DNA from 3 places in the Flavobacterium sp. EDS genome. Region 3 is predicted to be linked to each of the others. Evidence: riboswitches for the same ligand, from Rfam matches in the RefSeq annotation. Region 3 holds a riboswitch; each other region holds the start of a gene.

Region 1 (10,230 bases), on a different contig from region 3:
TGCTCAACTTGGAGGAACACCCAATGCTGGTGGTACTTGGTCTGCTATTGGGAATATTTATACCTATACTGTAAATGCGACAACTCCGTGTACCTTAACTGCTTCTGCCACTGTAACACTAAACACGCAAACTGCTCCTAATGCTGAAGCTGGCAGTCCAGGTATAATTAGCTGTACTCAACCAACAATAAAGTTAAATGGTACTAGCTCTGAGAGTACTAATATTACTTATTTATGGACTGGCGGAACTATTGTCAGTGGAGCCAACACATTAACCCCTGTTGTAAGTTCCAGCGGAATTTATACTTTAACGGTTACAAACATTGCTTTGGGATGCTCTTCAAGCGATACTGTTTTAGTTACACAAGATATTGAAAATCCTGATTTTACCTTTTCAGAAACAGCAGTAAATCAATTTTTAATAACAGGTTATGGCGGTAAAGCTCCCTATCAATACAGCATTAACACCCCTAATAATTATATATCTGATCCAATCTTTAAGATTGATCATTCTGGAAACTATACCATTTATGTAAAAGACATTAAAGGTTGCTTCTCTACTCAAACTGTCTATTTAGACTATGCCGGAATCGAATTTCCAAAATTTTTCTCTCCCGATGGAAACGGAAGTAATGACTATTGGTATCCAACAAGAATCGAAGATTATCCCGATTTAGAGGTTTTAATATTTGATAGGTACCAACGATTAATTACCAGTTTTAAAGGAAATACAACAATGGGATGGGATGGTACATATCAAGGAAAACCCTTGCCTATGGGGGATTATTGGTATGTTATTAAAACAAACAATGACAAAGACAGGAGAGAATTAATAGGTGGAATGACTTTATTTAGATAAAATAAGAAAGATGAAAAAAATAATATTGCTTTTTATAATAATTAGTCTTCCTGTTTATGGGCAAGAATTACAACTCCCGCCAACCAGTCAATATTTAGCAGATAATCCATATGTAATTGCCGGAGCCTATGCCGGAATTGGAGATTTTTATAAAATACGCTTTACTGGAGAAACACAGTGGTTAGGTGTAAAAGATGCTCCACAAACGCAGTCCCTATCTTTTGATGTCAGGATAGGAGATCGCTCAGGACTTGGAGCTGTATTCTTTAATGATAAAAACAGGAACACTTCTCAAAAAGGAGGTCAAATAACTTATGCTCATCATATCACTTTATCCGAATATAATAATCAGTTTCTTTCATTCGGACTCTCTTATAAATTTACTAATTTCAATATTGATGCATCAGATATTGTCACATCAGATCCAAGTGTTCAATCTTATAATGTGAATAATTCAAACTTTGATTTAAGCTTTTTGTATCGTTTAGAAAATTTTTTCGTCAGTTTTAATGCAGCAAATATTTTAGATAAGTCAATAAAGCCAACGATTTTAAAAGAGCCAACAAATATTAGAAATTACTATTTATATACTGGTTTTCTTTTGAAGAATAGATTTACTTCTATAGAATATGAACCTTCTATTTTGTATCAATTGTACGAAAGTGATGGGCGTTCCAGTCTTGATCTTAATCTTAAAATTCGGAAAATGACTGGCAGTAATTATATTTGGGCAGGCATAAGCGCCAGACTATTAGCCGATCAGTCGTTTAAACCGAACTCCATTGCGCCTTTAGTCGGATTTAGACAAAATAAATTTTATGCTGCTTACTCATTTAATATTAGCCTGAATCAACTTCAAAGTCATAATTCGGGTACACATATGATAACTGTTGGATTTGATTTCGGCAATAGGGTAAGCAATTGTAAATGTGTAAATTAAACAAAACTAATAACATAAAAACGATATTAGTCCTTTTCAGTATTTTATTTGTATGCATTCAATTAAATAATAGTAACAGGTCAATTTTTATGATTACACAAACACAAACCGATTTTGTTTTGTTTTTTAGCATCTAAATTCACAAAAAAAATACATTATTCTAACTTGTAAAACATTTTATTAAAATAATTCTAACCTAGCTAAATCTAATGCGTTCAAAAGCTATGAGAATACTAGTTTGGTAATTTTGCTTAAAATTGTTTCTATCTATATTTTCTATACATTTGCCAAAAATCTGGTGCGCCATAAAAAGCACTTAATAGGGAATTCGGTGAGAATCCGAAACAGACCCGCTGCTGTAAGCTCCGCATAGAAGTTTTTGAAAAGTATATCCACTGTTATTTAATGGGAAGGATTTCAAAAATGGAGTAAGTCAGAAGACCTGCCAGATGATATAATGTTTGACGCTTTCGTGGAATAAAGCTAAGGACAATGCTGGTTTTGTATGCTTAAATGTGGGCATTACCATCATTCCTCTGTATTTCCATAAGCGTTGTAATTATTTGCTTTTTTATTCAAATAAATCACAATTAAATATGGAAAAAAATCCTTCTAAAATTTTAAAATTGACTTTTCTATCGATTCTATTGCTAGGTTTTATAGCATGTGATTCTGATAAAGATGAAAATCAGGAAATTATAAATCCTACCGAAGTACTCACTGAATCATACACTGTGAACCGCTTTAATGTTCTTAACATTGTTCCGAATCTGCCTAGCAATTCAAAACTTACATGGAGTATTAATGATTCTATAATTTCTCAGAGTTCGCAGTTGGATTTCATTAGCCCTTATTTAAAGAACTATCCTTTGACTTTGAAAGTAGAAACCAATGGAGTTGTAAATACATATACTTCTGCAATCAATGTAACAAAAGAACCTGTGAATTATAGCAAATACATCTCAAATGTATTCGATTTCCGTCCTGCAGTAGGTCAGTTTACTAACGAAATTCCAGAATATTCACCCGGAAATACAGAAGCAAACCTGATTAATACAGCCAAAAAAGCCCTTGTTGGATCAAAAGCAAGCATGATTTCACTAGGTGGATTTGGAGGTTACGTCGTATTTGGTTTTGATCATACAATTCCGAATATGGATGGAAGAGATTTTAAAATTTTAGGGAATGCCTTTTGGGGAAGTGAAGCCAATGAAGCGCGCTCAGGATCTTGCGAACCTGGGATTATTCTAGTAGCTTATGATAAAAATAAAAACGGAAAACCTGATGCAGACGAATGGTATGAGATTGCAGGAAGTGAATATTTTAAAAATACTACAGTAAAGAATTATACCATTACCTATTTTAAACCTGATGCTAACAAACCACCAGTTGCTGGAGATGAATTTTGGCAAACTAACATAGAATATATTAAATGGCAAGACAATCTAGGGAATTCTGGCTATAAAACACAAAGTGCATTTCATGCTCAAAGTTATTATCCTCTATGGATCTCTGAGGGTTCATATAGTTTAACAGGCACAAAAATCGAGAACAATTTTTACGATCAGAGCGGTACTGGAAACTATTGGGTTGGAAAATCATTTGACTTTGGATATGCTGATAATGCTCCAAATAATGATGAAGGATCTAATATTGATATCTCTTGGGCTGTTGATAAAGATGGAAAATATGTAAAACTTCCTGGGATAGATTTCGTTAAAGTATATACTGGAATAAATCAAGAAGCGGGTTGGTTGGGAGAAGTCTCTACAGAAGTTTCTGGTGCCTATGACCTGTACATAAAATAAAAAACAAACTATACAATTTTAAATTAATTAAATAAATGAAACAAAATTACTTTTTAAGAATTCTGTTACTTTTTACATTTCTTGTCAATGCACAAGTAAAAGTACAGGGAGTAATTCGATATGATCTTAAGCAAAATTCAACTGCCAAAATTCAACAAAGTAAAAGTACAACCAGTACTATCGATTTTGATGCGATTAAGTACTGGGTAGGTACTGGCGCAAATAAAGCTGCCTTGGTTGTACAATGGAATGATGGTAAAAATTCGGATGCCTTAGTATGGGGTTTTAGATGGGATGGCACTGCAACTGGTGTAGATATGGTGAAAGCAATTGCAAAAGCTGATCATCGCTTTTTTGCGTTACAATATGATTCTGGTCCAACGCTTGGAACTGCAATCGGAGGATTGGGTTTTGATCTAAACGGAATAAATACAATTGGACTTTACAAAGATGGAAATACTACCTATCCTCATTATCCTGTAGATGGTCTTGTAAATACATCTGGGTATGATTTTGATAATTTTACAGCTATAGACGCTACAGATCACTGGCAATCAGGATGGGCTACCAACGGATATTGGTCGTATTGGGTAAAGAACCCCGCTGATTCTGATTTTGACTATTCTACTACTGGAGCTAGCAGTCGTGTTTTAGAAAATGGTTCTTGGGATCTTTGGAGTTACAATCCATCGATGATAGAAGCTCCTATTGCTTCAACATTTAATCCCGTAACGCCTTTTGTGCTCGCAACAGATTTTACAAAAGGATTCTTTATGGTAAATGAAGATTGGTTTGGACACACTAATGGATCTGTAAACTTTATTGATGATAGCGGCAATGTTAGCTATCGCGTTTATAGTACTGTCAATAACAATCAAACATTTGGAGTAACTACACAGTATGGAACAATATATGGAGATAAATTTTATTTTGTTTCAAAGCAAGCAGCCGATGCTGGAAGATTGGTTGTTGCTAATGCAAAAACAATGCAAAAAATTGCAGCCTTTGAAACTATTGGTGGAGACGGACGTTCATTTTTAGGAGTCAATGAAAACAAAGGGTATATAGGAGCATCAAATGGAATTTATCTATTTGATATTGCTAACATGCAGGTAGGAAGTCTTATTTCGGGAACAGCAGGTGCTGGACAAATAGGAAACATGATTCGTACCTCACAATATGTATTTGCGATAACACAGAATAAAGGAATTTTGATAATTGATCCAACCACAAATACTGTAATTAATACTATTGTAGGTGGATTTCAATCGGTTGTTCAAGCCAAAGATGGAAGCGTTTGGGCAATTCAAAATCAAAAATTAATCAATATTGATGCAACCTCTTTTGCTACCACAGACTACCCTATTCCAACTACTAAATATTTTACTACTTGGGCAGCATGGAATGCAGGAAGTTTCACGTATAGCAATCAACAAAATGCTTTATACTGGATTAATTCTATAAATTCTTTTAGTTCAGGATCGCAGATTGTACGATTTGATGTTGCCACTAAAACATTTAATGAAAATTTTGGGGCAATTCCGGGGCAAACACCATCTCCCAGACAAATTCCATATGGTGCAGCATTACGCATTGATCCTGTTTTTGATAAGTTAATTTTAAATACTACAGAAAGTGGATACGGACCACATTTTCAAAAAAACTGGGTTCATATTTATGATAACACTGGAGCGTTAACAAATACAATAGTTTTAAATGATTATTACTGGTTTCCTTCTGTAACTGTATTCCCGGATAATAGTGTGCCAGTTGTAAATACTACTTTACCATCTCAAGTTTCAATAAGTAGTGCTACAGTAATTGATTTAAAAACCGTTGTTTCTGATACTGATAATTTATCAGCTGCAATTGTAAAATCGATTAAGTCAAATACTAATCCTGCTGTTGTATCTGTCACTATCAATACAAAAGATGAGTTGGTTTTAACACCTCAAAGTCCAGGAGAGGTAACGATAACAATTAGTTTTAATTCTAATGGTAAATTAGTCGAAAAATCAATTACAGTCAATGTAACAAATACGTTAGGAACTGATAAGTTTGACAGAATAGCATTTACGATCTACCCTAACCCTGTTTCTGATATTCTAAATATTAAAACTCAAGACGAAGTATTGAATGTAATGATTTACGATATTTCTGGAAGACAAATCAATACTAGAATTAATAATAACCAAATTGATGTGAGTGATTTAACAAAAGGATTTTACATCATTAATGTGGTAACAGATAGAGCTAGTTATCAGCAAAAATTCATTAAAAAATAATTAAATAGTACGCTCTATAAAAACAATAGCCCTTTACTACAACAGTAAGGGGCTTTTTGCTATATATTCTTAAAATAAAGAAGTTTTACTGTTTCTGTATTTCAGTAGATCTGACTTTTTCTACCGCTTCTGAAACAATATTGATAATTACGCCCGAAATAATAAGACATCCCCCAAGAATCAAACTCATTGTTAAATTTTCATTGAATAAAATCACACTCACTGCAACTGCTACTACAGGCTCTAATGCTCCCATAATTGAGGTAGCTGTTGAACCTATTGTTTTTATGGCATAAACCAAAGTTGACATAGAAAGTACTGTTGTTACAAGTGCAAATACAACAATTTCCAGAAAAAACATCACATCAGGGAGTGCCATTGACTCATTGAATAATAACACTTTACACAAATAATAAAGGGAGGAAAAAAGTAGTGAATAAAATGTAATTTTTATACTCGAAGCCTTTATTTTTGCTTTATTAACCACTATAATATATAAGGCATAAAACAAAGCACTTGTTAAGGTAACGACAAGACCTATAAAATTGATATTAAAAGCAGAACCTTTAGTGCTCAACGCAAAAACGCCACATATTGTTATAAATAAAGATATAATTGTAAGCTTATTGATACGCTCTTTAAAGAAAAAAAACATTGTTAAAGCTACAATTACAGGGTAAACAAAAAGTATAGTCGAAGCAATTCCGGGAGAAAGATAATCATAACCAAGGAAAAGGAATTCGGCAGAAAGAGCATAGAAAAGACCCAGTAATAGTAATATTAAGAGTTCTTTTGTATTCACTTTTAAAGATTCCTTTTTATATATCAAATACGCTAATAAGAACAGACTTGAGACAAAAAATCGGTAAAAAAGTACCGTATCCATCGGAAAATTAATCGCTTTTATTGGTAAAATAAATAATGGAATTAATCCATAGGAAACTGCCGAAATAATGGCGAATAAATAACCTTTAATTTTCATGTATTCTATAACTTATTAATTGGAATCTTTTTTATGCAGAATTTTTATTGACCTACATTACCCTCTTTTTATGCTCAGCAAAATTACCAAAAAAATCCCTGATTTTGTACTGCGTATTTTGTCGCAGTTTTCAGTCGCAGTGTTATCCTAAGCGGAGTCTAAGAATATTTATTTTCCAGTTTCATCAATCATTTCCTTAGTGCTTTTGCTACTTTAAACCTTTGCTACTAAATTTAGCTCCGACTCACTCTGCCAAACCGAATTGCAATTTTATATATTGGCATCTTAGTACTAATTTCAAGCTATCCCTTTTTATTTTATCAGCTCTCCCCTTTATTTACAGAATAGTGACTTTTTTATCTCTATGAGACAATAATGTGCGTTATTGCCCATGCTGACTATATTTTAAATCTTTACAAAATAATCAAATAGAAAATACATGGATAGTTTAGAAAAACAGATCGAAAAGCTTAATAATGAATTGTCGCAACAAATACCGCAAGAAGTATTGAAAGTATTCGAAAAATCAATAAACGACTTAAAAACACAAAACATTGAAAATAAAAGTATCAAAATTGGAGATATCGTTAGCCCATTTTCTCTACTAAATGCAAAAAAAGAACTCATTCACTCCAAAGATATTCTTAAGAAGGGAAAAACGATTCTTGCTTTTTTTCGCGGTAGCTGGTGTCCATATTGCAATTTAGAGCTTAGAGAATTACAAAACAACATAGCAAAAATAGCTGGCAAAAACGCTACTCTTCTGGCTGTTTCGCCACAAAGCCAAGATCACAGTAGGGTACTTACCGAAAAAAATCAGTTGTCTTTTGAAGTTTTAACTGATGAAAACAATACGTTGGCCAAACAACTAGGAATTAGCTTTAAATTACAAGAATTTGCCATCCCTACTTATCAGGCAATAGGAATTAATTTAAACGAATTTAATCAGAATAATGAAAACACATTACCTGTTCCTGCAGTATTTGTTATAGAAACTGACGGATCTATAATTTATAAATTTGTAGATACTGATTATAGGAACAGACTTGATATCAACGAATTACTACTATCAATATAGTTAAAAACACACTTTAATCTATAACCAATAAAAGCTCAATTGATACCAATTGGGCTTTTGAGTTTATTTTTACTTTAGCGAATTAGAAACTTTATCGCTGTTTTTTCAACCACTCCAGATAGCTATCGGGATAAAAGGATTTAAAATTTAGTGCAGTGTCATCCTGAGGCCGCCTCAAATATTGATTTAATACGCAGTTTTAGGCACAGTTATCAGGGCATCTATACGGATTGCCAACGGTCCTTTTACGGATAGTAATTTGCTTCGCGAGAATGCTCTATTCTTAACATTTGTTCTGCTATTGTGAAATAAGACTACAAAATTATGTGTACTAACTAGATTATTTAAAAAGCTAAAACACTAAAAACAAGAACATTTACTATCCGTAACTTTTAAATAATATAATTTTAAAGAAAATTTAATAAACATTGAATTCTCAATTATTATATTTGGCGACTTATCCTCATAAAATTATTCATTTTATATACCAAAAAAGATTTTCTCTCTAATTTACCTATGAAACCTATTAAGTTTATCTATACCATTCTATTATCCCTGCTTGTTTTTCATGGCAGTGTAGAATATTATAAATATCCTTCTGATCTAAATAATTGTCAAATGCAAGACATTTTTTTAGCTTCAGATATACCTCAGCTTGAATCTTCTTCTTTATACATGACTGATTCGGAGATACATTTTATCATCAAAAAGAAGGTAAAAATCCGCACAGCAAATTCAGAAGCTAGTCTCTTAAAAAAATATTGCTATTCTAAGTTATTTGATTTTAAGGAATTAAAAGAAAATATTATTTATAGTATCGCTTCTATTTATAAAGATCAGCGACACAATCACCTGCACTTATACCAACTTTTCTAGATTTCTAGAACACCTTATTTTTATATACAATATTCATTTATAGTAATGCATTTCATTATTATTTATGGGAGCATATATCTATAGGCTTAGTTCTTTAAAAAACGGTATTCCATTCTTGGAATATACGACACCTTTCTATTTTTAACATTTACCCAATTACAACTCCTTGTATATCATTACTTTGGAGGAAACATATTTATATAATACTTTAAAAATTAATCATGATTATTAGTAAAAAACATTTCTTTTTATACGGTTTATCGTTCTTATTTCTAACCGCTTGTGCAGATAAAACAAAAAATGATACAGCCAATATAAAAACGGTACCTGTTTATAAAATCACATTAAAAGACACTGTCGTTTCTAATCGATTTGTTGCCGATGTACACGCTAAAAACAATGTAGAAATCCATGTACGTATACCTGGAATACTAGATAAAGTTTTTGTTAGCGAAGGACAAAAAGTAAACAAAGGGCAAGTTCTTTTCAAAATTAGCGATGCAGAGCTACAAATACAGCTTATCAAAGCAGATGCAGTATACAAAAGTATGTTAGCAGACCTTAGAATTGCTAGTGTTGAATTAAATCAGGCACAGACTCTTTTTACAAAAAAGGTAATTGCAAGCCAAGAATTAGAATTATCTAAGGCTAAACACGATGCTGCAACTGCTAAAGTGGCACATGCTGCCGCAGAAAAAAAATCCATCAATCAACAAATTAGCTTTACTACAATACGAGCTCCTTTTGATGGCACAATAGATCGTATTCCGTTTAAAGAAGGAAGCCTTGTTGAAAATGGTTCGCTACTTACAACATTATCTCAATTAGATGATGTATATGCTTATTTCTCAATCCCAGAAAATACTTATTTCCAAATGATGGCCGACAATAGCCTGAAAACTAAAGGAGATATACAATTGGTATTACCAAACGGAGTGGTATATAGTAAAAAAGGAGAGTTAAAAACTGCCGATGGAGAAATCGACAGACAAACAGGTTCTATCCAATATAAAGCTAAATTTCATAATCCAGAAGGCTTCATAAAACATGGAACATCTGGTAGTTTAATTATTTCGGAGCCAAGAACCAATGTGGTATTAATACCTCAAAAAGCAGTTTTCTCTATTCAAGACAAGCAATTTGTATTTGTTGTTAACAAGGAAGGAATCGTAAAAATGACCAACATTAGCATTGCAAATACTCTTGACGATGCATACATTTTAAACAAAGGACTGAAACAAAATGATCTTATTGTACAAGAAGGTACTCAATCACTTAGAGATGGTGACAAGATCAATATCAAACAAATGCAAAGTGCAAGCTTGTAATCAATTCCTTAATTAAAATTAAAAAGATACAAAATGATAGAGATGTTTATCAAAAGAAAAATATTATCATTAAT
Region 2 (10,230 bases), on a different contig from region 3:
TTAAAAACAAAAGCGCTTCGTTTTCATGGGAACTAATGTATACGCGTTCTATGTTTCAAACTGAAGACATGCATGAGCAACATATTATTCTCAATAAAATTGCTGATTTATTAGATAATGGGACACTCAAAACAACCTTAAATGAAACGCTATCTGGTCTTACAGCAGATAATTTAAAAAAAGCACACCAACTCCTGGAATCTGGAAAAACAATTGGTAAAATTGCTATTAAATTTTAAATAAAAAAGAAAAAAATACTTCTGATGATAAATAGATAAAGCCTGTATTTGTCTGTCATTAAAGCAATTTTTATATAGGATTTAAAATAAAAAATATTTATTTTTATGCTATCAATTTATCTACAGCTACTATTTTTTAAGCATTTGTATACATGGTTATTGTGTTGCTTAGAAACTATGTAAGATGTTTTTAAATTGAGTTTAGTTCTTAAATTTTAATTTTTAAAAAAAATGAAAAAAAATATTTTAAAGAATATTATCTTTTTTGTAATTCTTTTTTGCAATGTAATAACAGTATTTGCTCAAGATAAAGTTGATACTGTTGTCATGCTCAATGGAGAAAAAAGAGAAGGAAAAGTTATTTCGGTAAAAGAGGATGCTATTAAATTTGCCTACAAAGGGGAAACTCTTGAATATGAGTTTAAAAAATCTGAAATAAATGAAATTGTATTTGCAAGTGGCAGAACAGAAGTAATAAATAAAGGTACAAATACTGAAGTTGTATCTTCGGGAGTTACATCAACAGGCAGAAAAGGAAAAATAGCCATATTGCCTTTTGAATTTATATCTAATGATACTTCTTTAAATGCCAATGCAATGGCGGAGCAATTACAAGCAGATAGTTATCTTTCTATAAAAGAAAACACCAACGGATTGGAATTGCAGGATCCTATTACAACAAATAGCCTTTTAGCAAAGAATAATATCTCACTTGCTAATTTGAAATCCATAAGTCCAAAAGAGATGGCTACATTGCTAGGAGTTGAAAATGTAGTGTATGGAATTGCTAATGTAACCAATAAAGGAACCTCTTCTTACGGAAGTGGTGTTACAAGTTACAACGACAAAGAAACCCAAAATAAGGAGGGCAGAAAAGAAACAACCAAATCATCTGGTTCTGCATATAACTCTAATAATGCCACTACAATGATTAATTATGAAACTAAAATTAATCTGAATATTTTTAATGATAAAGGAGCAAATTTATATTCAGAATCAAGAAATTCTTTCGGAACTGGATTTGATGCTTATCATGCTACAATTAACTATTTAATAAAGCGTTGTCCTTTTGGACCTAAAGCAAAGCATTAAATCGTTTGTGTACTATTAGAATTTTTATTTAGTTAATTCCTCATTATTACCCAATTTGCTCTATAGCCAAGTTCAGAATTCTTTTGTACAATTTACTATTAGAAATATGAACACTTAATTGGACTGTATACGTAAAGAAATAAATTTTTAATTCCTCAACATATGTAAACATTTTTGCTTTTTATATACCTGACTTTTGCCATGTAAATAAAAACTAAAAAAATGAAAACATTACTTACTACAGTTGCATTACTTGCATTATCTTTATCAATTTCTGCTCAAAAAATCATTCAAAAGAATGTATATAGCAAAAAGATGAACAAGGAAATAGAAACTGTAATTATTACTCCAAAATTTGTAAATGGTGAAAAATACAAAACCATTTATATACTCCATGGTTATAGCGGCAATCCGGATAGAACCTACAAGCAAGATATCCCAGATCTTGTAACCAAATCTCAAAAATATAAAACTATTTATGTATTGCCCAATGGCAATTTTAATAGTTGGTATGTAGATAGTCCTGTTGATAAAACTTCTCAATATCAAACCTTTATTGGAAAAGAATTAGTTGATTATATCGATGCTAATTATCCAACGACACAAAATAGAAAATCTAGAGGAATCTTAGGATGGAGTATGGGTGGATATGGTGCAACCAATATTGGAATTACCTATCAAAATACATTTTCGATAGTAGGCAGCACCTGTGGTGCATTAGATTTCACTCGATTTGGCGAAAGTTTTCATAATTATCAAGTAGATAAAGTTTTAGGTGAGTTTGTAAGTTTATCGAAACAGTATCTAACATTTGATAAAACGAAACAAATGCAATCGTCAAATCAGTTTTATATATTTGATTGTGGAACTGAGGATGCTCAAATGATAGCTATGAATAGAGATTTTCATAAACTCCTAACAAACGAAAAAATAGAACATCTTTATATTGAATCTCCAGGAGCACATGACACAGAATACTGGAGTAAAGCATTATCTAATCAGTTAGTATTATTTGAAAACTATTTTAATAATGATAAAATGTAAGGATGAAGATTGTATTGTTTTATATCCAGAGAATATAACTTTGACTTAAAAGATAATTCCTGTTTTAGCGAACAGGAATTATTTTATTTAATTTTGATTGTGTGTACGGATTGTAAATCAATGCTATATTTGTATACAATTTGAGTTTGAATTTAACTAAATGAAGAATAAAATACTAAGAGCTTCCTATATTTCATTTACTATTTTAATATTTCTCTTGGCTTTAGAAATTATTATAACAAATAATAAAATTAATAGTTTCGGAACATTTATTAGAGGGGCTAAAGTTGTCTTGTCGTATTTTTTTCACTTGCCTCTTTACATTATAAATTTAATATTGGTAATAAAAATACTTCTGTTTTATTTTAAAAATAAATTTAGAAAGCCTCTTAAAGCCTTTTATTTTATAATACCTTCTGTAATTTTTTATATATGCTGCATAATATATTTCATAAATGGCATAACATAACTGATAACTTCAGAAATTGTAGCTACTTTTAATACTAATTGAATACATATTTTACCTTTTCCAAATAATACTTAACATGAATTCCTATAAAGACATTTTAGATAAAAAAGAAGACTTTTATAGTTTAGCAATTACGTATTATTACAATATTGATCAAGAATATATAGATCACATTAGCAGGATTGTACCTAAATCAATCTCGCTATTAATTGATCATGAATTTATTCCGACACCATGTATTGAAATAAAGTTACAACTTCATCATAAAGAGGAAAACGAAGGCATCAGTTCATATTATTTATATGTTAATGAGAAAAAAGAATTTATTGATGAGTTTTTACACTAATTTATAAAACTAAAAAAACACTACAGATTTGCGTGGGCAAATACGACGTAGTGTTTTTTTTGAGTAAATAATCTATTGTAATACTGCTTTATAACAGTGTAGTTGTTTCAATAGACGCCTCTATAATTGAATTAATAATGGACAAAGTAAGCGGGTCTTGTTCTCCTGAAAAGAAAGTATCTAATACTTCCTGAAAAATAGGATTACTATTTTCTACCAAAGTAAAAAGCGTCATCGAAGATCTCAATTTTCTAGCTTCTAATTCTCCTAGAATTGATTCAGCAGATTTCATTTTAAAAGTTAGTATTAACTCAGAAATCTCGATAAGATGTTTTCCTAGGATGGGATGCGCGACAAATTCAGCCGCTTCATTTAAATCTAGAATAGCATAGTATTTAGAAGTATCGCTAGTACCTAATCCTGCAATTTGAGGGAAGATAAACCACATCCAGTGGGTTTCTTTTTTGCCCTTTTTTATTTCAGAAAGAGCAGTAAGATACAGATGGTTTTGTGCTTCTAAAAAGCGGATTAAATCTTTGTTTGTATTTGGCATTATAATGTCTTGTTGGGTAAAAAAAGAGTGCAAAAATACTTAAAAATATAGGTAATTCCAAATCAAAGATGCAGGTAATGTGTGTTTTATGACAAAGTAGTGTAATATCTTACTTTAATTACAGTATAAAATAACTTCAATTCTTAGTAACAATTTAACAGCAAAATAGGGGGAATTATTGCTTTATATTATCCCTTTATAATGCCATATATCCATTCACTATTTGAATTAAGAAACACAAGAAGCTTATTGTTTTAGCTAATTATATATATGACATTATTTTTGATGATTTTATTGCAAAAATTATAATTTTATTAAATAACAATTATTTTTTATGAAGTATAGTTATATCTTTGCTTAAAATTTTGGTCTATTTTTTCTTAATTTAAGTTAAAATAGTTAAAAGGGAATCAGGTGTAAATCCTGAACAGGCCCGCTACTGTAAGTTCTATATAAGTCTTTAAACGTTACTAATGTCACTGTTTGCTCAAGCAAATGGGAAGGCAGTTTTAAGGATAGAATAAGTCAGGAGACCTGCCAAAATCACATAGTTTAAAACTTTCGAGGAACAAAGTTGAAGAACAAGAAATTCACCCTATTATTCTATAATGGGCTTTTTTTCTTATGCTTCTGCATTATTATACCCCGATAAGTTTTTATAATTTATTTAGTGATGTATAATAAAAACAAAGTCCCTTTATTCGTTTTAACGTTATTTACTCCATTTTTGCTTTACTCTCAAGCATCTAATGATAGTATTCGTAAATTAAAAGAAGTAATTCTAAAAACTAAGCCTTATCAAGAAGTAATTCCTGTGCAAAGTCTTTCTGGAAAATTACTAGAAAACTTAGCTAGTCATAATGTTGCAGATGCACTACGCTATTTTGCAGGAACTCAAATTAAAGATTATGGAGGACTTGGAGGACTTAAAACTGTGGATGTCCGTAATATGGGAACACACCACGTAGGTGTTTTTTATGACGGCATACAACTAGGAAATGCACAAAACGGAGTCACTGATTTGGGTAAATACTCCTTAGATGACATGGAATCTCTTACCATGTACAACGGTCAAAAAAGCGAAATTTTTCAGTCAGCAAAAGACTTTGCAGCGGCTTCTACTATTTATTTAAGAACCAAACGGCCTGTTTTTGAAAATGGAAAAAAAACAAATCTATTGGTTCGATTTAAAACCATGTCTATAAATTATTTCAACCCGTCTTTTAGATGGGAACAAAAATTAAGTGACAAAGTAAGTATGAGCGTGAGTTCTGAATATATAAAATCTAATGGTGAATATAAATTTAGATACAAAAGAAACAATCAGGACGGTTCCGTAGCCTACGATACCACAGCCACAAGACATAATAGTGATATAGAAGCACTACGATTTGAATCAGGTCTTTACGGAAAAATGAAGAATGGATCTTGGGATGCTAAAGTATATTATTACGATTCGGATAGGGGAGCACCAGGAGCAATTGTCGAAAATAAGTTTTCTGATGGTTTCAGGCAATACGATAAAAATTTCTTCGCACAAACCTCACTAATAAAAGATTTTTCGAAAAAATACAAATTTCAGGCTAAGGCAAAATATGCTTATGATTATACGCATTATGTTGCCAGAGATACTACTAACATATTAGGCGAAACAGTAACCGAAGGAGCACAATCAGACGATAGTTATTATCAACAGGAAATATACTTCTCAGCAGTAAATATGTACAACATATTACCCACATGGGATGTTTCGTTATCGACAGATTTTCAATACAATAAACTTAATGCTACGAGAAAAGGCATACAGACTCAATTTTCTTTTCCGCAACGTTATACAGCATTATTTTCTTTAGCAAGTTCCTTTAGGCTTGGGCAGTTTAAAGCATTAGGTAGTGTTGTTGGTACTTACGTTCAGGAAGAAGTGCGGTATAACGCCAAAGCTCCTGATAAAAAAGAGTTTACTCCTGCCTTATTTATAGGATATACCCCTTTTAAAGACTACGATTTTAATTTAAGAGCATTTGCAAAGCGCATTTTTAGAATGCCCACTTTTAATGATTTATACTACACCATGATTGGGTCAAGTACTTTAAGACCCGAATATATGAACCAATATGATATTGGATTCACTTATAATTTACCTATTGAGAATAGTTTTTTTGATAAAATATCTATTCAGGTAGATGGTTATTACACAAATACCAAAGATAAAATTGTAGCGGCTCCAACAGGAAATTTATTTCGTTGGATGATGACCAATATGGGACAAGTAAAAGGAAAAGGAATAGAATCGGTACTTAATATAGGAATGCATATTGGTAATGTAAATTTAGCTACAAATCTTACCTACACTTATTCAGAAAGCAGGGATTATACAAAATTTGCTGGACTGGAATTATCCTCTTACGGAGATCAAATACCTTATACCCCTTGGCATAGTGGGTCTGGGATATTAAATGCTGATTACAAAACATGGAATTTCAACTACAGTTTTGTATATGTAGGAAAACGATATAACGGTAATGTAAACAATATTAAAATCAATGAAATTCAGCCTTGGTACACTCATGATCTAGCAGTACAAAAGTCTTTTGCTTTAAGCAAATATTTGATAAAAGGAACAATAGAGGTAAACAATGTACTTAATCAACAGTATGAAGTGATATACAATTATCCGATGCCGGGACGTACAATGAAATTTATAATCAGTATTGCGCTATGAAAAAGATAACTACACAATTAATCCTCGGTTTATTTATAGCCCTTTCTTTTACTTCTTGTAGAGAAGAAGAAACCATTTTTCCATCATCAGATAAGAGTGTTGCAGCACCAAGAAGTGATGGCAAGATAGAAGGTTTTTATCTGCTTAACGAAGGAAATATGGGGATGAACCGGGCAAGCATCGACATATTTAATTACAGAACCGGAAACTATACAACCGATATTTATTCAGAGAGAAACCCAACTGTAATAAAAGAATTGGGTGATGTAGGCAACGATATAAAAATATATGGTAATAAGGTTTATGCCGTAATCAATTGCTCAAATAAAGTTGAAGTAATCGACAAATGGTCGGCAAAACGTATCAAAAAAATTGATATTCCTAATTGTCGTTATGTCGCTTTTTATAAAGATAAAGCCTATGTAAGTTCTTATTCAGGACCTGTAGCCATTGACCCTAATGCAGAAATAGGTTTTGTTGCAGAAATCGATACCACTTCATTAGAAATTAAACGCAAAGTAAATGTGGGCTATCAACCAGAGCAAATGGTAGTAAGTAACGGAAAATTATATGTTGCCAATTCAGGAGGTTACAGAGTTCCTAATTATGACAGAACAGTATCTGTAATAGATCTTGAAACTTTTACTGAAATAAAAAAGATAGATGTAGGAATCAACCTTTATAGTATGCAAATAGACAGTCGAGGAGATATTTATGTGAGTTCCAGAGGAGATTATTACACTACACCATCAAACCTGTTTGTAATTGATACTAAAACAGATGCGAAAAAAATGCAACTCGATATTCCTGTTTTAGGAATGTGTTTAGTAGATGATTTACTCTATTTCTATAGCGTATCATGGAGCTATCTTACCAATAGTAATAAAGTAACCTACGGGATATTAGATACAAAAACCAAAAAGATAATTAGCGATAAGATAATCACAGATGGCACAGATAAACAAATAATGATTCCTTACGGACTTCAGGTAAATCCCGAAACAAAAGAAATTTACATCACCGATGCACAGAATTATGTTGTAACAGGCTATATCTATTGCTTTACTCCAGAGGGAAAACTAAAATGGAAAACCACCGCAGGAAATATACCTGCCCATATTGCTTTTATAACCAAAAACTAAAACAGTAATCATGTATAACAAATCTTTAAAACATTACCGGACGCTATTCCTTATACTCGCAGCGGCATTGGTAACCAATTGCTCTAGTGGAGACGATGGTGCAGATAACAGCAATCCACCAACAGGAAGTATTGGAAACAATGAGTATAATGCACAAAGAGCCACCATAATACCAATAACTATTAATAGTATAGCAAGCACAGATGCAACATACAGTTGGAGTATGACAAATGCTCCATCAGATAATTATTCTTTAGCAAATACCACAGCGAAAGAAGCCTTGTTTGTAGCGGCAGAAATTGGAACTTATGAATTATCAGTAATTGTAAATGACAAGGGGACTACACAAACACAAAAAGTAAAAGTACATATAAGTAAAGAGGCCAAAGACTATAAAACCTTTATTGCCAAAGTATTTGATTTTAAACCGGCACCTGGGCAGTTTATTAATGATTTACCTGCGGCCAATGATGGAGAAACATTTGATAAAATTTTAATGAGAGCCAATTCTTATCTAACCAAGAAAAATGGAGACTTAATTTCACTTGGTGCATTTGGAGGTTATATCGTTTTTGGGTTTGATCATACAATTGTAAATGTAAAGGGCAAACGCGATTTTAGAGTATTAGGAAATGCTTTTTGGGCAGATGCTAATCCTAATCCAGATGCAACCATGCGAGGTGGGAGTAGTGAGGCGGGAATTATAATGGTGTCTTACGACAAAAATAAAAATGGACTTCCTGATGATGAATGGTACGAAATAGAAGGTGCAGGCCATAAAATGGAAAAAACCATCAAGAATTATGAAATCACTTATTATAGACCAGATCCAAACAAAGTTCCTGTACCAGGAGGTGGTACAGGAACAGTGCTTTTTACTGATGTAGAATATATACTATGGAAAGACAATCAGGGAAAAACAGGTTATTTAGCACAAAACAATGCTTATAACCACTCCTTAGACTATTGGCCAAAATGGCTTAAAGATCAAGATAAAATCACTTTTAAAGGTACAAGATTACCCGATAATGCTGTTGATGAAAGCGGAACAGGAAGTTATTTTGTTCAGTATGCCTTTTTATACGGATATGCTGATAATGCTCCTAATAATGACAATGATTCAGCAATAGATATTGATTGGGCAATAGATAAAAACGGAAACAAAATTCATTTACCAGGAGTAGATTTTGTGAAAGTTTACAATGGACTCAATCAGCAAGCGGGATGGCTCGGAGAAACTTCTACCGAAATAATGGGAGCCACAGATTTGCACCTTTTAGGAGAAAATATTCCGACCAGACCATAAATTAAAAAGGATTTTAAATTAAAACTATAAAACCAGAAACCATGAAAAAAAACGTAACCCATTTATTATTCCTTGCCTTCTTAGTTATAGGATGTAGCAGTAATGATGATGATACAAAATCAGAAGAAGGCATAAAAGCAACTGAAATTACACTTCAAGAAAAACATGACATAGGAACATTTAATGTCTTAAATATAAATGCATCAGTTACTGTAACAAATCCGACATATCAGTGGATAATGACTAAAAATCCAGTGAATAAAACTACAGATTCTATCGTTGGAAGTTCTAAAGATTTAAGATTTATTGCATTGTACTCAGGTACCTATGAACTTACATTAAATGTTTCGGCAGACGGAAAAAAGGGAAGTAAAAAAACAATTGTAAATGTAACCAATGACACTAAAAATTACAATCCATATATAACAAGCATTTTTGACTTTAATCCTGCCCCAGGTATGTTTGCGAACGATTTATATAAAGTAGGATTTACAAAAGAAGATGTAGTACGAACTGCATTGGGTAGAATTAATGAAACCAGCGTAGGGTATCAGCTGGACTTGGGAGGATTTGGAGGTTCTATTATTGTAGGTTTCGATCATACTGTTATTAACAGTCCGGGACAAAAGGACTTTAGAGTTTATGGTGGAGATTTAACCGACAAAGGCAATCCCCCAGCTCCAGGATTACTATTTGTAGCCTATGACAAAAATGGTAATGGAAAACCAGATGATGATGAATGGTACGAGATCTTAGGAAGCCAGCATACAAAAGAAAATACAATTAAAGATTTTAAAATTACCTATCATAAAAAAGCTGCGGGTGTGCCTGTAGTAGTGGGAGGACCCTATGATATGTTTTCAGATCGTGAGCATATCTTTTGTGAAAACAACCAATCTGAGACCTATTACATGCCAAAATCTAAAACCCAAAAAGAATATTATCCTTTATGGGTTACTCAAAATACAGTTACATATGAAGGAACAAAACTTAACGTAGATTTTGTTACTGCACGTCCGGGACAAACTACCTTATGGAATTATAATGCTCCAGAATGGGGATATGCAAATGCAGTAAATCCAGATATTGATATTGACTGGGCAGTTGATAAAAATGGAAATAAAGCAAATCTGCCGGGGATAAATTTTATAAAAATTGTGAACTGTGTTAGTGAACCAATGGGACTTTGTCATCAGCAATCATCAATGGCTACTAAGTTTGCGGGTGCTGCAGATCTTCATTTATTAAAAAAATACAATTTAAAAAAAGTAAAAGAATAAGAATATGAAAAAGTATTTAAAACAAAGTCTATTTCTG
Region 3 (10,230 bases):
GGTTTCAACAGATTTTGATACTGCTGATAAATTGTATTTTGAGCCAGTTTTCTGGGAACATATTTATGATATCATTCAACATGAAAAACCAGAAGGAGTAATTGTACAGCTTGGTGGGCAAACCGCTTTGAAGCTAGCTGAAAAATTATCTAAATACGGTGTAAAAATTATAGGGACAAGTTTTGATGCCTTAGATTTAGCTGAAGATAGAGGGCGTTTTTCAGAATTATTGACTGAATTACATATTCCTTTCCCGCAATTTGGAATCGCTGAAACGGCTGATGAAGCTTCAACTTTAGCAGATACGCTTGATTTTCCATTATTGATTCGTCCTTCTTATGTATTAGGAGGTCAGGGAATGAAAATTGTAATCAATAAAAAAGAGCTTGAAGAGCATGTTATCAATTTATTGAAAACAATTCCTGGAAACAAATTACTTTTGGATCATTACCTTGCTGGAGCAATCGAGGCTGAGGCTGATGCAATTTGTGATGCTGATGGTAATGTTTATATCATTGGAATAATGGAGCATATCGAGCCTTGCGGAGTTCACTCTGGAGATAGTAATGCGACATTGCCTCCTTTTAACTTAGGAGAGTTCGTGATGCAGCAAATAAAAGATCATACTGTAAAAATTGCCAGAGCTTTAAAAACGGTTGGTTTAATTAATATTCAGTTTGCTATAAAAGACGATACCGTTTATATTATTGAAGCGAATCCTAGAGCATCTAGAACAGTACCATTTATAGCAAAAGCATACGGAGAGCCTTATGTAAATTACGCTACAAAAGTGATGTTGGGTCATAATAAAGTAACTGATTTTAAATTTAATCCACAATTAAAAGGATTTGCAATTAAACAACCAGTATTCTCTTTTAGTAAATTCCATAATGTAAATAAAGCATTAGGGCCAGAGATGAAATCAACAGGAGAAAGTATCTTGTTCATCGATGACTTAAAAGATGATCAGTTTTACGAATTGTACTCAAGAAGAAAAATGTATTTGAGTAAATAATCTCAAATCATAAATATAAAAAAAGCCTCATGAAATGAGGCTTTTTTGTTTTAAAGTAAGAATATTATTTAATCAGTTGTTGTAACGGTTTAAGTTGTTCCATATCTATATTAGATTCTTTAAGAACGGTCATTAATGTCATGATATTGTTTGGGTTCATGTTTTTTCCTAAAACGCGAACTAAAGCAAACCCATTTTCGTTTCTGTTGGCGTAGATTACAAATTCTTCAATATTTTCGTCAGTTCCAACATAGCTTACTGAAGCACCATCTTTTCCAGAACCAAATTTCATTAATTGCTGGTATTTCGGATTCTTCAAAATAGTATTTACTTTGGTTCTTTCTGCTTCATATTCAGCCTGATTTTTATCATTTCGTTTAAAGGCTAGAATATTCATTTTGTCAAAAGATTTTAATGCTTCGTTTTGTTCTGTAGATAGTTTTGTTTTCTCTATATTAAGTATATTTGGAGAAACATCTAATGCGATGAAATTTTTATTTTCTGTGTTTTCTACAAAATATTTTTGCAATGATGGGTCAGAATTACAACTTGTTAAAAGTAATAATCCTAAAAAGGTGAAAATAGTGGCTATCTGTTTCATGTTATTTTTTTCCTTTAGATGCTTTTTTTAAATCAGATCCTCCAGGTAGTTTCATTTTATCAGTAAGTACTGAGATTTCATTTAAATCAAAGTTCCCTGTTAGTGATAGTAAAACGGTATCTTCATTTTTACCTGAATCGATAAACATGAACAACTCTTTTATTTGAGTAGCACTTGATCCAGATTTTACATAAATTTTTACATTTCTTCCACTATCATTTACTCGCATTAATTCTTCTAATCCTGCCGATTTTATGTATTTATCTGTAGTGAGTTTCATGTCGGCTTCAACTTTGGCGCTTTGTGTTGTAAAAACTTTTAGATTGTCTAATTTTTTTATAAGGCTTAAGTATTGCTGTGTTTCTTTATCAGAAGTATCAACTTTTACCTTGCTCATTAAATCAAACATTTTTTTGTTTACAATTACAGATGTTACATCGTCTTGGCCATCGTATTTGTCAAAAGCTCCTTGTGCGTAAAAAGCATGGCTAACTAATATGAATACTAATGTTAGTATGAAATTTTTACCAAAACTACTTCTGTTATTTTTTCTGTTTTCGTGAATTATTGATTTCATTTTATCGGATTTTATTTTGTTTAAAAATTAAGTTTTTTGATTGTTCGTATTCTTTAATGTACTGGACACTTTCTATACCAGTATTAACATTGTGAGAGACCATAGCGAGTGCTTTTTGCGTTGCAGCTAAAGCTTCTTCTGGAGAGTCATAAGTTCCTAAATCTGATTTTGCAACAACAGGGGTTGTGTTATTTGTGTTGTTGAGGTAAAAATAAGAACCTATTCCTAGTAAAAGGACAGCCGAAGCAGCAATTGATAACCACGCCACATTACGTTTCTTAGTTTGTAGTGGAATTTCTTGCGTTAAACGTTGTTCTTTTACTTGAGAGAAATAACCAAAAATTGGTTTGTATTGTTCCAAATGCTGCGCAACATCTGAAGAAGAAAAGTATTTTTTTAGTTCATTTTCTTCGGCAATAGTACTTTCTCCCTGAAAGTATTTTTCTAATATTATTTCTATTTTATCTGATTCCATATTGATGTGTATTAAGCATAGATTCTCTTATTTTTTTTCTAGCTCTTGAAAGTGCTACGCGTATAGCAGTTTCGTTCATATTAACTATTTTGGCAATTTCATCAAACTCATATTGTTCGACATCCCGCAACTGAATTAAAATTTGTTGCTGTTCTGGTAATTGATTCATTATTTTTTCTACCCATTCTAAACTATTGTTATCTTCAATTTTTTGATCTAATTCTGGCTCCTTGTCTTTGTAATTCGTATGTACAAGAGTGATATTGCTAGCCCGTTTTGATTTTAATTGATCCAAACAATAATTTTTGGTCATTGTCATTGCTAGAGCTTCAACATTATTGTAGGTATTTAAAGTCTCTTTTTTGTTCCATAGCTTTACTAATATTTCCTGCGAAGCATCTTCAGCCTCTTCAGTACTTGTTAGTAATCGTTTCGCCAGACGAAATACTTTGTCTTTAAAAGGATTTACCAACTGGATGAAAACGATTTGATTCATAAAAATGATAAATTTTAGGTTCGCTTATAGTATCAAGACGATGCAGAATTATTTTTGTTACAAATGTGTAAGAAATAAAACTAAAGATAGTATTTTTACGTTAGTATTATATTGATACCTACTATATGAAGACAATATTTAGAACCGTAATATTATTATTTTTAGCTGTATTCTGCTTTCAAGCTTGCCAGGATCAAGATGATGTGGCTGCTCCTAGAAATTTACAAGTACAAGATTTTATCTGGAAAGGATTGAATCAGTATTATTTGTGGCAAGGTGATGTTCCTAATTTAGCTGATGACCGTTTTAATAATAATCAAGAAGCATTAAATTCTTTTTTGAAGGGGTATCCAGATCCTGAAACATTATTTAATTCTTTGCGTGTAGATCCATCAATAGATAGGTTTAGCTGGATTGTTGATGATTATACGGTTTTAGAACAAGAACTTCAAGGAACATCAAAAAATAACGGAATAGATTTTAAATTAAGTCCAAAGTCCAAAGGTTCTAATGATTTGATTGGTTTTGTACGTTATATTTTGCCTAACTCTGATGCTGCAAACAAAGGAGTGAAACGTGGAGATTTATTTTATGGTATTAACGGAACTCAAATCACTTATGATAATTATAGAACGCTGCTTGCGCCAGATAGTTATACTATAAATCTAACGGATTATAATGGGACGGCATTTGTTCCAAATGGGAAATCGATTACGCTTACTAAATCAATTTTGGATGAAAATCCAATTTTCATCAATAAAGTGATAGAAAAAGATGGTCATAAAATAGGGTATTTGATGTATAATGGCTTTTATGGAAACTATGATGATCAATTAAACGCGGCATTTGGAGAATTAAAATCAAAAGGTGTTACTGATTTGGTTCTTGATTTGCGATATAATGGGGGAGGTTCTGTACAAACGGCAACCCGATTGGCAAGTATGATTACAGGACAGTTTACTGATGAAGTTTTTTCTAAGCAAAAATGGAATAATAAGCTCAATAAGTATTATGAAACTGAAGATCCGGAATTACTTAATAATAGGTTTGTAGATAGATTTAATGGAGTTGCTTTAAAAAGTTTGAAACTAGCTAAAGTATATATCTTAACTACTAAAAGTACTGCATCGGCAAGTGAATTGGTTATTAATGGGTTAAAACCATACATTGATGTAGTACAAATAGGTGATGTTACTATAGGTAAAAATGTGGGGTCGGTTACTCTTTATGATTCACCTACTTTTGGTAAAATGAATAGAAATCCGAGTCATAAATATGCTATGCAGCCCATTGTTTTAAAAATTGTTAATTCTGTAGGCTTTGGAGAATACACTAACGGATTAACACCTACATATAGTGTAATAGAATCTGTAAATGCGTTAGGCGTTTTAGGAGAGTATACTACTGAACCTTTATTAGGTACTGCAGTTTCAAAAATTATTGGAACAGGTAAAATGATTCTGCCTAAAGATGACAAAGTGTTTGAGTATTTTACCGATTCAAAATCAATAGATGGTATTCGAAATCAAATGTATTTGGATGAAGCTCCAGAAGGGCTCTTGAGAGCGTTACAAGATAGATAATACAAAAAAAGGCTTTCGTTAGAAAGCCTTTTTTGTTGAAAATAAGTAAGATATGAAATTAAGATTTTTAATTTATTATTTGTTAAAATAGAAGCCATTTGGTGATATTCCAACACTGAATTCATTAGATAAAACTCCTGTTAAAGAATAAATATAAACATCTCCAGGGTCTTGAAAATTTACTGCATCAGCAATATATATATTGTTGTTTTTTACTGCAAAGCCATAAAGAGCACTAACTTCTTTTGCTTTAAATATTTCTGTAGTTGGTAACGTTGTTGTGTTTGTTGATGCAGCATAGATATTATTTCCAACAGTATAATACAGTTTGTTGTTTTCAATAGCTAAGAAGCTAGGATGAGTGATGCCAGGAAAATCAATTGTAGATGAAACGGTATTGTTACTCATGTTAATTTTTACTAATTTACCAGTTGTTTCAGGTGAAACGTATGATGGTCGTCCATTACATAAAACATATAAAGTGCCATTATCTTTTACTAATGAACTAGGTACGTCTCCTACTGCAAAGTTTTTTGTAACAGTATTATTACTAGCGTCGATAATAGATAATGAGTTTCCTTGGCCCCAACCACCTTTGTGAGCTACATAAAGTTTGTTGTCATTTTCGATTATTTGCTCAGGACCTTCAACAACAGGAATTGTTGATGTAACTTTATTTGTTGTTAAATCAATGACAGCTACATAATCATCTGAAGGGTCTACTGGGTTACCCCAGTTTGTAATAAATCCTTTTCCATTTGCAAATGCAATATATCTTGGGCTATTTATCTTTGTGTTGATTGTAGCAATACTTTTAAATGTATTTCGGTTAACTACTTCAATTTTATTTCCTCTATTTACAATGATGTAAGCATAATCACCATTAAAACCAATGCTTTGAGGAGCATCTTTAATATTTTTACCTTCATTAACTAAAGAAAAAACATTTTTCCCGAGTTTTAAGTCGTCTGATAAATAGGAAATAGATCCATTTACTTTTTCAAAAACACCTTCTTCGATAATAAATAGTCCTCCTTCGTAATTTCCACGTGGTGCAGGTTCTGGTTCTGGAGTAATGGTATCGTCGTCATTACTACAAGATACAAAAAATGTAGCGCTTACAATGACAGCTAAAAATAGCTTATTAAGTTTTTTCATGGTATTAAAAGTTAAGGTTTATATATATGGTGTAATTTCTTCCAGGCATTTGTCTCCCAATAACTGGTTGGTAATCTTCGTTCCAGATATTCAGTATTTGTAATCCAATTTTGTAACTGTTCTTTTTTCCTAAGTCATAATCAATTCCTAGATTACCAACGTTATAAGGTTTCACTTTGGTAGCAGGATTATTAAAAGGAGTGCTAAATGCTTCTCCGTTGTATAAGTATTGAAAGTAAGAAGAAACTTTTTTCCAATTGTAAGAAACAGATCCAGTTAATTTATGATAAGGGACATATATAAGTTGTTTATAAAATAATTCGCCTTTAATTAATTGCTTGCTTTCTGAAACAGTATAGGCATAGGTTCCGTTAAGTGTGAAATTATGATTTTCTATTTTTGTTCTCCATTCTAAAAGTACTTCAGCACCATAAGCTCTTACTCTGCTTGTGTTTTCTGGAGACCAGTTATCACCACCACCTTGGGATGGTACCCAACGTAATAAATCTTTTATCGAATTGTAATACATAGTTACAGATAATGAGAATTTTTTTGTAAAAAACTCGTTGCCGATTTCTCCCTGATAAGAAGTTTCAGGTTTTAAATCAGGGTTACCACTTCCTTCCCAAAATAAATCGTTGTAAGTAGGCATTCTGAAATTCTTAGAAGCGTTTAATTTTATGCGATAAAAATCTGTAAATTGATACCTTGTTCCTAAAGAAAAAAGAAAAGGATTTCCATAATTATCTGTTAATTCCTGACGAATACTAGCTGTGTAATCCCATTTGTCAGTTACGAAATGCTGTAATAATAAACTAGCTGAACCAACTTGTCTTTTTACATTATTTATACTAGAGCCATATCCTTTATTACGATTATAATCAATGATAGAATTCAGTTTAATCTTGTCATTTACATCAAAAGCTAAATCATATTTTATAATAGAAGTTTCAACTTTTCCATAAGTATAAAAGTCGGAGGTAATACTTGGGAAATATTTATAAGATTCTCCAATATGTGCCACCCTTAATTTAGAAGTAAACCGATTAAATGTATTCTCCCATTCTAAAAGATTACGAGTGTTAAAGTCATTATATTTTGTTTTGGTAGCGTTTGGAGAAGTCAAAGAAAAATGACGTTCTGCATCATAAAACTGACTATATAATTTCAAGGAGTTTTTAGAGTCTATTTTATAACCAAATGTTGTATTCATACTCGTGTTATAGTATGCACCATTAATGTTTTTTTGATCAGTAGTTCCAGGGTATTTAAAATCATTGTCAGAACTATTTCTGGAAATATTAACTTGAATGCTGTATTTGTCGGACGAAACGTTAGCACGATAATTTGTGCTATAAGTATCATAACTGCCTCCACTGAGAAACAAATGGTTAGAAAAATCCTTTTTAAAACGTATGTCATTATTTAAGTGAATACTTCCGCCTATTGCGCCACTTCCATATAATACACTTCCTCCTCCGGCTTTTACAGCAATAGAGTTGAAATCTCTAGTTCCGATTGTATTAAAATCTGCTTGACCTAAAAATTGAGAATTGATGTTTATTCCGTTCCAAATAACTGCAGTTTGGGCGCCTGTCGTTCCTCTAAAAGAAGGTGCAGAAGTCATTCCTAGTCCATTTTCCTTAAAGTAAATAACAGTGTTATAATTTAAAAGAGATGTTAAGGATGCTTGGTTTTTATTAATAATAGAATCATTAAGTAATTGAACCGATTGTGAGTCTGAGTATTTCTTGAGGTTAGTATCTGAAACTATAACTTCTTTTAATTTTGTTATAGAATCATTTTGTGCCAAAATAAATTGGCAAGCTAAGAGTGAAAGACAGATGTATAACTTTTGTAATGTCATAATTTCTAAACTCTTTTTCCCGAGAGTTCGATATTTGTTAACAAAGGCAGGTCTCCTGGCTTACGTCTTGTTGTTTTCCTTCCCGTTTTAAAACAGTGGTTTTGTAGTTAACAACAAGCATTCCTTTCGGAACTAAGTTTACAGTTGCGGGTACAGCTCAAGATTTACGAATGTTGATTTTGATAATTTCAAACTTCAATTACTTGATTCCCTTTTAATGTGTCTAATAAATATGGCACAACCTTAATGTGGCTACAAATATAAAGTTAAAAATGCTTAAAAATCAATTTTGTTTAGACTTTAACCCAGAATGTAAATCGAAGGTTTCGTTTATAGTTTTATATTATAATTTTTATGACCTGTCCAAAATCGACTTTGTTTTGAAAAGCATCTTTTAAAGGAAGTGAATTCAAAAGACATAAAATGCTTCGAATAACTCCAGCATGTGTAATTATAATTGCCTTTGATGGTTTTTTGATAAGTATTTCGTTTTCTATAAAATGAGTTACCCTTTGATGTAAATCAATAAAAGATTCTCCGTTTGGAACTCGAATATTTACGAAATCTTCCATCCACGGATTTAAATCTTCTTGAGCAATTTCATTCCAATTTTTCATTTCCCAATCGCCAAAATTCATTTCCATCAAGCGTTTGTCTTCTTGGTAGTTTGAAATTTTGGTTTCTTTTTGGATATGTTTAGCAAGTAATGCACAACGTTTCAATGGACTAGAATATAAGATTGCATCATCAGGCAATTGCTTTGCGATGTTATCAAAAATCAAATCGTAAGGTTCAGCAATATCTACATCGGTTTGACCGTAACAAATTCCTTTTTCGCAAACAGTTTCGGTATGGCGAACTAAATAAATTTCCATATTGCTATAACACTTAAGTAAAAAATAACTTCGCAAACTTGTTGTGTGGCACCTAGACAATCTCCTGTATAACCATCAATCCATTTTTGGAAATAACGAGCTAAGAAATAACGAGCAAGAAAGACTGGGAGTATGACCAACAGTATTTGGTACTGAAAATAAGAAAGAACTAAAAGAGGTAATAAACCAAAAAAGAAAGAGCCTACAACTTCTTTCCAGCTAAAACTTTTTGCAATAGGTTTACTTTTGCTTGAAGCATCTTCACGAGAATATTCATGAGTAAATACAATGCTTATAGCCGCCAAACGACTAATAGAATGTCCTGCAATAAACAATAATAAAATAGTGAATGTTGATTTCTGGTTTGTAATTGTTTCTGTTGTTACTAGTTCTGAAAGTAATTGAAATTTCAATAAAAATAATAATACAACGCCAATAGCTCCATACGCTCCAATGGCACTATCTTTCATGATAAGTAAGATTTTTTCTTTGGTCCAACCGCCACCAAAACCGTCACAAACATCCGCAAAACCATCCTCATGAAATGCTCCTGTAGTCAAGATTCCAGCAATCATTCCTATAATTACTGCAGCAGATAATGATACTAAAAATGAAGCTCCATAAAAAGCCAGAAAAGAAATCCCTCCAACAATCCAACCTATCAAAGGGAAATAACGACTTGCTTTATTAAGATAATCAGGATTATGGTCGATGTTTTTAGGACAAGGAATCCTTGTGTAAAACATTAATGCAGTAAAAAATATATGGAGTTGTTTTTTCATTTAATGATTTTGTTTATTTGGCTAAAGCCAATATTATTAACCTATTATTAACGAACATCTAAAGATGTTGGCAATTCAATATTTAGATTGTCTATAAAATTTGTTTTTATGTATTGATGCTTTTGTTAGGTTACTTTGGAGTATATTTATTAAAATCATGCTGCTATTAAGTATTTGGCTAAAGCCAATTTGTTTGTCATTTAATAAAACAACATCTAAAGATGTTGGCAATTCAATTTCTAAGATTGTTATTTTATTTTATTGACAATCTTAGAAATTGAATTGCCTCCAGATTTATCTGGAGGATACGAAATTTGTTATGTTATTGGCTTTAGCCAAATCTTTATTTATTATTTGTTTTCTGAAATCCATACTTGAGAATAAACTCATTATATTCTTCCTGAAGTGTTTTTTTAGTATGATGTATTTCTTGATTTTTAATATAGTCTCTTACTCTATCAATAATAGATTCAGAAACAGAAACTGCAAAATACTCATCTTGCCATTCAAATTTTTCTTTAGTTAATTGGTTTTTATTAATCCAAAACGAAGACTCTCCTTTTAGTAATTGTATTGTTTTTTGGATGTTTTGGTCTACGCCTAATGAAATAAGACAGTGACAATGGTCTGAATATCCATTTATAAAATCAATATAAATTCCTTTTTCTTTTGCATTCTCTCTTATATGTTGCCAGACTTTTTGACGCAATTCTGCAGAATCTAAATAGGGAACTCTATTTTTAGTACTCCAAACTAAGTGTATATATACTTTTATGAATGGCATAATTTTTTAAACTCTTA

The links. A riboswitch is a leader RNA that binds a small molecule or an ion and turns the genes downstream of it on or off. The one in region 3 is predicted to bind cobalamin.
Region 1: linked by a shared signal. The riboswitch ahead of LPB87_RS19965 (cell surface protein) and the one ahead of LPB87_RS17135 (TonB-dependent receptor) in region 3 are both predicted to bind cobalamin.
Region 2: linked by a shared signal. The riboswitch ahead of LPB87_RS19205 (TonB-dependent receptor plug domain-containing protein) and the one ahead of LPB87_RS17135 (TonB-dependent receptor) in region 3 are both predicted to bind cobalamin.

Annotation. Positions count from the first base shown of each region.
Region 1 is NZ_JAJMOZ010000024.1:24,974-35,203, reverse strand. It holds partial or broken gene LPB87_RS19975 (T9SS type B sorting domain-containing protein) at 1-859, shown strand, start outside; gene LPB87_RS19970 (type IX secretion system membrane protein PorP/SprF) at 870-1,799, shown strand; cobalamin riboswitch at 2,079-2,264, shown strand; gene LPB87_RS19965 (cell surface protein) at 2,396-3,607, shown strand; gene LPB87_RS19960 (DUF5074 domain-containing protein) at 3,643-5,892, shown strand; gene LPB87_RS19955 (DMT family transporter) at 5,978-6,874, opposite strand; gene LPB87_RS19950 (peroxiredoxin-like family protein) at 7,314-7,952, shown strand; gene LPB87_RS19945 (hypothetical protein) at 8,571-8,828, shown strand; gene LPB87_RS19940 (efflux RND transporter periplasmic adaptor subunit) at 9,050-10,156, shown strand; gene LPB87_RS19935 (efflux RND transporter permease subunit) at 10,190-10,230, shown strand, end outside.
Region 2 is NZ_JAJMOZ010000020.1:57,636-67,865, forward strand. It holds gene LPB87_RS19180 (zinc-binding alcohol dehydrogenase family protein) at 1-239, shown strand, start outside; gene LPB87_RS19185 (hypothetical protein) at 471-1,331, shown strand; gene LPB87_RS19190 (alpha/beta hydrolase-fold protein) at 1,554-2,375, shown strand; gene LPB87_RS19195 (hypothetical protein) at 2,921-3,190, shown strand; gene LPB87_RS19200 (DUF1810 domain-containing protein) at 3,279-3,743, opposite strand; cobalamin riboswitch at 4,093-4,300, shown strand; gene LPB87_RS19205 (TonB-dependent receptor plug domain-containing protein) at 4,417-6,465, shown strand; gene LPB87_RS19210 (DUF5074 domain-containing protein) at 6,462-7,607, shown strand; gene LPB87_RS19215 (cell surface protein) at 7,618-8,913, shown strand; gene LPB87_RS19220 (hypothetical protein) at 8,955-10,193, shown strand; gene LPB87_RS19225 (hypothetical protein) at 10,198-10,230, shown strand, end outside.
Region 3 is NZ_JAJMOZ010000014.1:32,227-42,456, reverse strand. It holds gene carB (carbamoyl-phosphate synthase large subunit) at 1-1,015, shown strand, start outside; gene LPB87_RS17165 (DUF4252 domain-containing protein) at 1,080-1,616, opposite strand; gene LPB87_RS17160 (DUF4252 domain-containing protein) at 1,618-2,193, opposite strand; gene LPB87_RS17155 (hypothetical protein) at 2,195-2,668, opposite strand; gene LPB87_RS17150 (sigma-70 family RNA polymerase sigma factor) at 2,655-3,164, opposite strand; gene LPB87_RS17145 (S41 family peptidase) at 3,290-4,747, shown strand; gene LPB87_RS17140 (DUF5074 domain-containing protein) at 4,823-5,905, opposite strand; gene LPB87_RS17135 (TonB-dependent receptor) at 5,910-7,772, opposite strand; cobalamin riboswitch at 7,800-8,033, opposite strand; gene cobC (alpha-ribazole phosphatase) at 8,111-8,647, opposite strand; gene LPB87_RS17125 (adenosylcobinamide-GDP ribazoletransferase) at 8,632-9,429, opposite strand; gene tnpA (IS200/IS605 family transposase) at 9,773-10,213, opposite strand; gene cobT (nicotinate-nucleotide--dimethylbenzimidazole phosphoribosyltransferase) at 10,228-10,230, opposite strand, start outside.